One region of the Thioalkalivibrio sp. ALE21 genome, then DNA from elsewhere that is predicted to be linked to it. Evidence: riboswitches for the same ligand, from Rfam matches in the RefSeq annotation. Region 1 holds a riboswitch; the other holds the start of a gene.
The links. Region 1 has a riboswitch for cobalamin ahead of D893_RS01195 (porin). Riboswitches for the same ligand answer to the same signal wherever they lie in the genome.
Positions count from the first base shown of each region.

Region 2: another riboswitch for cobalamin. It lies ahead of D893_RS12035 (TonB-dependent receptor); the one in region 1 lies ahead of D893_RS01195 (porin).

Region 1 covers NZ_QKMA01000001.1:254,054-258,380, reverse strand. Annotated here, with positions in the region: gene D893_RS01210 (DUF4399 domain-containing protein) at 1-363, shown strand, start outside; gene D893_RS01205 (cytochrome-c peroxidase) at 478-1,479, opposite strand; cobalamin riboswitch at 1,653-1,885, shown strand; gene D893_RS01195 (porin) at 2,281-3,396, shown strand; gene D893_RS01190 (cytochrome c) at 3,416-3,982, shown strand; gene cobM (precorrin-4 C(11)-methyltransferase) at 4,182-4,327, opposite strand, start outside.
Region 2 covers NZ_QKMA01000019.1:19,167-23,493, reverse strand. Annotated here, with positions in the region: gene D893_RS12045 (heme-binding protein) at 1-79, opposite strand, end outside; gene D893_RS12040 (hypothetical protein) at 236-706, opposite strand; cobalamin riboswitch at 1,223-1,477, shown strand; gene D893_RS12035 (TonB-dependent receptor) at 1,614-3,752, shown strand; gene D893_RS12030 (rhodanese-like domain-containing protein) at 3,848-4,219, opposite strand; gene D893_RS12025 (MFS transporter) at 4,318-4,327, shown strand, end outside.

The DNA of each region.
Region 1 (4,327 bases):
GAACGTATCGCCGCCCCGGAGGATGCCGAGGTCTATTTCATCAGCCCGCAGGACGGTGACACCGTGGAAGGCCCGGTACACGTCCAGATGGGCCTGCGTGGCATGGGCATCGCTCCGGCTGGTGTGGAGGCCGACGACACCGGTCATCATCACCTGCTCGTGAACAAACCACTGGACGAGGTTGATCTCGACGCCTCCCTGCCATTCACCGATCACAAGCACCACTTCGGAGGTGGCCAGACCGAAGGGGAAATCGAACTGGAGCCCGGGACTCACACCCTGCAGCTCCTGTTCATGGACTACCGCCATATCAGCTTCGATCCCCCACTGGTCTCCGAAGAGATCACCATCACCGTCGAATAACCGTTACGGCCACACGGGCTCCATAACGCACAAAAAAGCCCCCTCCACGCATGGAGGGGGCTTCGATGCAGGGATTCGCATCAACGCTCAGGCGCTGCGCGACCCCCCCGTGCATCACGGCAGGGCCGGGATGGTGATATCAGGCATCTCGCCGGTCAGGGCATGCATGAACGCCTCGATGTCTTCCAGCTCGTCTTCCGTGAAGTCGGTGTCCAGCATCTCCTGACCCATGATCTCAATGGCTTCCTTGAGCGTTTCCGTCTCGCCATTGTTCATGTAGGGGTAGGTCAGGGCCACGTTGCGCAACGTCGGGGTCTTGAAGGCGTACTTGTCGCGTTCCTCCCCGGTCACCAGATAGCGCCCCTTGTCCTCGGAGCCGGGCACCTGGATCCGGTGGAAATTCGAGTCGGTCAGCGCCGGGCCGCGATGACAGGCCACGCAGCCGTTGTCCGCGAACAGGGCCATGCCGCGCTTCTGCTGCTCGGTCATCGCATCCTCGTCACCCACCAGCCAGCGGTCCAGATCGGAGTTCGGCGTATTCAGGGTGCGCTGGAACGAAGCCAGGGCCTTGGCCACGTGATCGGTGTTCACGACGTTGTCGCCGTCATAGTCCGGGTACGCCGCGTCGAACATCTCGATGTACTCGGGGAACTCCTCCAGGCGCGCGATCGCCTCTTCCAGCGGCATCGCCATTTCCACGGCGTCCTGGATCGGACCCAGGGCCTGGCCTTCCAGGTCATCTTCGCGGCCGTCCCAGAACTGGGCCTCGAAGAAGCCGGAGTTCAGCACCGTCGGACTGTTGCGCTCGCCGACCTGGCCGTCGTGGCCGACCGCGCGCGGGATGCGGTCGCCCCAGCCCAGCGCCGGGTTGTGGCAGGTGGCGCAGGAGATCACGCCCGAGCTGGAGATCCGCGGCTCGAAGAACAGGAACTTGCCCAGCTCCACTTTCTCGTCGGTCAGGGAATTGTCGGCCGGGATCGGCGGCAGGGCCGGCAGCGGCTCGAACATGTCACGGTATTCGTCGTAGTCACCGGCGAACGCGGGGGCGGACAGCCCCAGGGCCACCGCAGTACAGGCCGACAGCAGCAGGCCACGGAAGATGCGGTTGTTCTGCATGGTGCACTCCTTTTTATTTTGGCGGACACATCCCCTGCCGGGGCGCGGAAGAGAATGCGTGGACTCAGTCTAAAAGAAGTGTTTGCTGTAGAAGGGCCCCTGGCAGCGTAATCCCGCTTAAAGTTGACACGGATCAACCTGTCGGCGATTTGCAGCGACGCCTCCCCCCGGTTAGAGTCCGCTCGCCTTCAGGTGCCCCGGCGTTGTAACGCCGGGGATAATCGGGAAGCCGGTGCGTGAATGAACGTTCGCAATGCCGGCACTGCCCCCGCAACGGTAGGCGGAGACAGGCGGATCCAGTGCCACTGCGGCGCATCCACGGGATGCCCGCGGGAAGGCGATCCGCCCGGGATGCCCTGCACCCCCTTCGCGAGTCCGGAGACCGGCCTGGAGGAAACCCGACGCCGCGGCGGGCGGCCGAGCGGGACGGGGCCGGCGTGTCCGCCCCCTTCCCCCTGCTCCCTTGCCCGACTGCCGGCGTCGTTTCATCCACGGCGTGCGGGGTCGCGCGCCCGGGGAGACACTGATTGCATCGCACGCCCGCGCTCGAGTCGCTTTTGCGTGCGAACAAGGCGCGGTGACCGCCGTGCAGTCATTCTGCACAAGGGAGCCGCAACGCCGTGCGCGCGCAAAAGCGGCCGAGCCCCTTCGGGGTTGGTGCCTCATGTTCCCCGGTCCTGCGTTGCGCCGCTTGCGGGTAGAACCACTACCCGCTGCACGACGCGCCTTGTCTCGGAAAACAGGAGGTACCAACGCGGGCGTGCGATGCAATCAGTGTCTCCCCAAGGGAGCATCACAACAATGAAAGCTATCCATCTCCGACCGGGGCGGCCTGCCGTGCCGGCCCTGGCTACCCTGTGCCTGGTGACGGCCACGGGCATCGCGCCGGCGCAGGCCGGTTTCGAATTCGGCGACGCGGAGGACGACCTGCAGGTCACCCTGGACCCGCTGATCCTGGGCCGCTACAGCTACGAACATGATCCGGACAACTCCAGCAGCGAATTCGATTTCCGGCGCGCCTGGCTGGACACCTCGGGCACCCTGTTTCACCCCGAACTGAGCTTTCGCCTGCAGCCGGATTTCAGCAACGGCGAGGTGTCCATGCGTGACATCTGGCTGGAATACAGCCCGGGCGAACACCTGGGCCTGCGGGCGGGCCAGTTCACCGTGCCCTTCGGTCTGGCGCGGGACATCGGCGGTCCCAACCGCCTGTTTACCGAACTGAGCATCGCCGGCAACCAGTTCGAGATTCCGGCCGGACGCGACACCGGCCTCGCCCTGCTGGGCGGCGCGGGCGACGACCGCGCCTGGGCGGTCGGGATATTCGATGGCCGCGGCCGTCTCGATCAGCGCGACGACCGGCCCTCCACCTCCGGACACCTGTTCAGCGCCCGCGGCGCCTGGGCCCCGGTGGGGTCGGTCCCGCGCGACAACACCACGGTGGGCCGGGCCGTGGAGCGCACCGTGGCCCTGGGCGCCGGCCTGCAGGCCGCCAGCCGCAACCACCTGCGCGACTGGAGCCGCGGGCAGGAAGACACGGTCGACCGTCAGCGCGCCGACTGGGTCACCGCCACCGCCGACGCGGTGGTCAAGTTCGGCCATACCTCGCTGTCGCTGGCGGCCTACCGCCGCGATGTTTCCCCCGACCGCACCGCGAGCTACCACGACCTGGGAGCCGAGCTGGAACTGGCGCAGTCGCTGCCGCTGGAGGGCCTCGAGCTCGCCGCCCGCCACGCGGTACTGCGCCACGACGCCGGCGACGATCTGGACGGGGACGAGCGCTGGCAGTGCGAATGGGGCGCCGGCCTCAACTGGTACCACCGGGGGCAGCGGCAGAAGACCCAGCTCATGTGGCTGGACCGCGACACCGACACCTCGAACTGGCAGCTGCACCTGCAGCACCAGTTCCGCTTCTGAACAAACAGGGAAAATCGCCATGAAACGGATGCCATCCACGCGCCGGCCGCTGACGGCCGGCCTGTCGCTGGTCCTGCTGCTCGCAGCGACCGGTACCGCCGGCGCGGAAGACGAGATCAGCGTGCCGATGCCGGGCCCCTGGGGCGAAGACTACGCGGAGACCCTGGACGACCCGGCCGGTGTGGACGCCACCGAGGCCTTCCAGCGCTTCCGTCAGCAGAGCATGCAGGGGACCTCGGCCACCTACCGCAGCATCGAGCAGATCCTGCGCTACGACGCGCCGTTCGCCGAGCGCCTGCCCGAGCTGGCCGAAGAGATGGCGCAGCGGGCCGCGGACGTCGACACCTGGTTCGCGCGCGAGACCCCGGCGCAGGCCGGCGAACCCGGCGCCCTGCCCGCGGCCTGGGAGGACCCGGAGTTCGCGGACTACAAGGCGTCCTACCGCGAGGCCGCCGAGCGGCTGCAGAGCAAGGTGGAGGCGGCCGACGACCTGGAGGACAAGGCCTTTCAGCTACGCGCCACCGAGGCGCTGAACGGCGTACGCCACCAGTGCCTCGCCTGCCACGACCACTACCGCCGCCGCTGAACCACGCGGAAAACGCCGAAACCGGGGCCGCCGCCCGGCGGTCCCCTTTCCGTTATCCTGACCAGGAGCCCCACCTTCGCCTGCAAGCAGGCTCCTACATCGTCGCGAACTTGTAGGACCTGCTTGCAGGCGAAAAGCCCCGTGCCCCACAACACCCACCGGAGTCATTCCTGCCTGCGGAAGACCGGGGACGAGCCGCTCAGTCCCCGTCCATGCCGCGGTAACGGCGCACATGCGCCGGGTCGTACAGCGCACTGTCGCGGAAATCGCCCGGGTCCAGCGCCGGGCCCACCAGGATCAGCGCCGAGCGCCGTGTGGTCAGGGCCTGCGCCCGTTCCGCGATAT
Region 2 (4,327 bases), on a different contig from region 1:
CCGAATCGGCGTGAAGGGGTGCGGCGGCCAGCGCCATCAGGGCCCCCGTTGCAAGTGCAGCTCCAATTGAACGGGTCATCTTCAACCTCCGGGGTTGGTGTAGTTCACCTGTCGATGTAGATGGTTTTCGGGCTTTTCGCAAACGAAGAAACCGAAGGACAAGGGCAACCCGAGAGGCTCAACTGCGGCGGGACACCACCCTGCCCGGGCGATGGCCCCGCGATTCCGTCTCCGTTCAGGCCACCTGACCGATCCGTTCGGAAACCGGTTCATCCGCCATCGGCGGATACTGGCTGGCCACCTCCCGGGCCGCCAGCAGAAAGGTGTTCACAAGCGTGGCGTGCTGCCGCAGCTTTTGCTCCAGATCCGGATCTTCGCTGACTTCGTCCACGACCACGCCATCCGGCCGCTCCTCCACGTGCACTTCGATGCGGCCGCGCTGTGCAAAAAGGGTGCGATACAGCGGATCACGATCGCGCAGGTGGGCGCTCTCGCGCAGCCGCCGATGCAGCTCCGGGACGTGAACGCGCAGTAACGCGGCCAGTTCAGGGTCCGTTGCCGTCGTCACCGTCCGGGTACCCCCCTCGATGAACTCCAGCTCCCTCCGGATTGCGTCGTGGGACTCCAGCAGGCGCTGAAAGACCGCCTGCTCACGCTCGTGCTGCTTGCGGGCTTCGGCGTCCAGGTGACCGCCGCAATCGATCATTCTCGGGTGCATCGTCATGGTCTGTCGGCCTCTTGCTGATGATCCTGCCCGGAAGAAGCAATCTCCCTGCCAACTCGTATTTCCCACCATGACGCGGCCACATGCCGATGCCGCCGATCCGGTAACGCTCTGAACTGCGAATATTGGCAGCTGCTAATACCCGAAAATGCCACCCGTGACACCCGAACGCTCGCAAGTCACTGTCAGAAGGGAAAAACCATCTCCAAAAATTTTCGAATATGGATTGATTCCAATTTGCGGCCGTGTATAATTCCCATTGTCGAGTCGACGGCAGCTCAGCGTCGGTTCGCCATGCAGGGGCCCCCTGGCCCCTTCTCTCCTCCATCTCTTCTGGATTTTGCCGTCGGCTCTCGGTGCCCCCCGCACCGACCCGGCGGCCCTTTTTTAATCCATCCGAACGGATCCCAATGCAAACCACATGCCAGGCACTGGCCGCGGCCGCGACCGTGGGTCACCCGGACACTGTTGGTTTGACACAACACATTAGTTCTCACTAATATTTCGCCTCCCCCGGGTGCTTCGTCGCCATCCCGACGACGAGTGAAACGGGAAGTCCGGTGCGTGCCCGGCCTCGACCTGCGCACAAGTCCGGCGCTGCCCCCGCAACGGTAGGCGGGTCACGGCAGACCCATGCGAACCACTGCGAAGAACGCGTCCGTTCAGGGCGTGCTTCGCGGGAAGGTGGTCTGCCCCGGAGCCAACGGCTCCAGCCCGCGAGCCCGGAGACCGGCCCGGAGGACAACGGAGAACCGCGGGGAGCGGTATCACCGGGCGGATCGGCATCGCTGCGCATCGGTTCACGACGCGCCGACGATGGCGCACGCCCGCCCCCCGCGGTCGACACCCACGACCACGGCGCACGGGCGGTGCGCAAAGAGAGTTCGCAATGTTCCCGAAGAAGAGATTTCCCGCGGCCCTGCTGGGCGGTGCCGCGGCCGTGCCCTTGTTGCTGGCGGCACCGCCGGCAACCGGCGAAGAAGACCCCGACGATTCCGCACGGGTACTGCCACAGGTCACCGTAACGGCGGCCACCCGCACCGAGCGTCTGGTGGAGAACACGCCCGCCTCCACCGAAGTGATCACCGGCAAGGACATCCGTCGCAGCGGGGCGACCATGCTGGACGAGGCCCTGCAGGCCGGATCCAGCCTGTTTACCGGTGCCGACGGCAACCGCTTCTCGATCCGCGGCGGCGGCCGCGCCGACATCGTCTACATGCTGGACGGCCGCCGCATCAGCGGCACGTCCGGCCGGGGCTTCGAGCTCAACCGCATCCCGGTCAGCCACGTGGAGCGCATCGAGATCGTGAAGGGCCCCGGCAGCGTGGTGTACGGCTCGGATGCGGTGGCCGGCGTGATCAACGTGATCACCCGCCAGCCGGATGCGGGCTTCGAAGGCAGCGTGGAGCTGCAGAGCGGCATGCCCGCCAGCGCCGATGGCGGGGAGCGCATCAACGGTTCGCTGTTTCTGGGCGGCGGCACCCGCGACACCCGGTTCCGGCTGCTGGCGGATGTGCTGGACCGCGAGGCCTATTCCGAAGACGCCACGGCCGACGTGCGCATCGCCGAGCAGGGCGACCGGGTCCGGCCGTCGGAGTCCGGCGCGCTGGAGGATGACCACGCGATCCAGGACCGCTATGCCTTCGACGAGGACCGCCGCGAGAGCGCGCGGGTCTACAACCTGCGCGCCGGCGTCAGCCACTGGTTCACCGACGACTTCAACGTGGAGCTGGAGGCCGGCCTGCTGCGCGAAGAGCGCGAGCGGCGCTTCCTGCACGAGCGGCCGCCGGTGGCCACCGGCTACACGAACAACAATGGCGATCCGGTGCGCGCCCTGCAGTTCCCGGCACAGCGCAGCGAGGACAGCGACCGGCGCGATCTGGCCGTGGCCGCCGAATGGTTCGTGACCGACACCCTGGAGCTGAATTACCAGGTCTACGAAAGCAAGTTCGAGATGGACCGCTCCAACACCTTCCTCGAGGCCGCGGACTTCGGCTTTGATACCACCGGGGACAGCGAATTCGGTCCGCGCGAGGTCACCTTCACCGACCGCGTCCACGACTTCGCCGCCACCTGGCGGCCCGACGCCCGCCACACGGTACTGACCGGCTTCGAACACCAGCACCAGACCTACCGCGACCGCGAACCGGCGCACGAGCCGGAAGACGACCAGTGGGTCGGCGGGGTGTTCCTGCAGCACGAATGGGCGGTCAGCGACCGTCTGGATCTGGTCTACGGCGCCCGCCACGACGAGACCTCCACCGAGGTCGACAACACCTCGCTGCAGGCCGGTGCGGTCTATCGCCTGGCCCCCGAGGCCCGGCTGCGCGTGCAGTATGCCGAGGGGTTCAAGCTGCCGGAACTGCGTTCGTTCCACGTGGACACCCTGAACCCGCGCGGACAGCGGGTGCTGGGCGCCCATGTCGTCGATCCGGCTGTCGGCAAGACGCGCCATGAACTCGAACCCGAGACCAGCCGCAATGCCGAGCTCGGCATCGCCGGCGACCTGCGCCTGAGCGACACCACCACGGGGCATTACGACGTGGGCCTGTTCTATACCGAGTTCGATGACCGGATCGCGCAGACCCAGGGCGATGGCGACTACCGCACGTTCCGCAACGTGAGCAACGCCCGCGCCCGCGGCGTGGAGACCCGCCTGGGCGCGGACTTCAACTCGCAGGTGGAGCTGCGCCTGGGGGGCACCTGGATGGATGCGATCGATCGGGACAGCGGCGAGACCCTGACCGACACGCCGGAACTCACCATGGTGGCGAGCGCGCTGTGGACGCCCAGGAAAGAACTGCGCCTGCAGCTGCGCAGCCGCTACGTGGATGAGGTACGCGTGGCCGGGGACGAATGGGATCGCTCGTTCACCCTGACCAGTCTGAACGTGGAGTACGCGCCGGCGGCCTGGGAAGACGTGACCCTGCGCGGCGGGATCGACAACCTGTTCGATGCCGACAATGAAAGTTCGCTGGCAGCGGATCCCGGCCGCTTCCTCCACGCCGGGGTCCGGTACGACTTCTAGGACGTCCGGTCCGGGGACCGGGAGGGCTGCCTTTATGGGCAGTCCTCGCCCCGGTTTTCATGTCGTTTCTGTCACCACATTGCTCATACGGAGGACTACCCCGGGTTCGGATTGGAACCCGACCCGCCGCAATATTCCTGCCAGGCTGCCGATCCGCCGCGCAGCACACGCGCGTCGATGTCCATCGCGCGCAGGCTCTCGGCCACCAGATGGGAACGCCCGCGCCCGCCACAGAACACCACCACGGGCTGCGCCGGATCCTCCAGATGTGACTCGATGCTGGCCTCCAGCTTGGGCCGAGGGATGTTCACGGCCCCCTCGATGGACGCTCCCTGCGCCTCTTCCGGCTGGCGCACGTCCACCAGCAGCAGCGGTTCACCGGCCTCCCGCCAGCGCGCCAGCTCCGCCGGCTCCACGTGCGGCAGGGTCTGTTCCAGGCGGGTGATGCGTTCTTCGAAACGGCTCATGACGATTCCTCGGATATGGGTGGTTCGAGCTTGCGGGGAGATCGGCGGTGCCTGCAATCTGCAACGATACGCGTGCGCGAAACCTCCGGGATGCACCCATGGCCGACA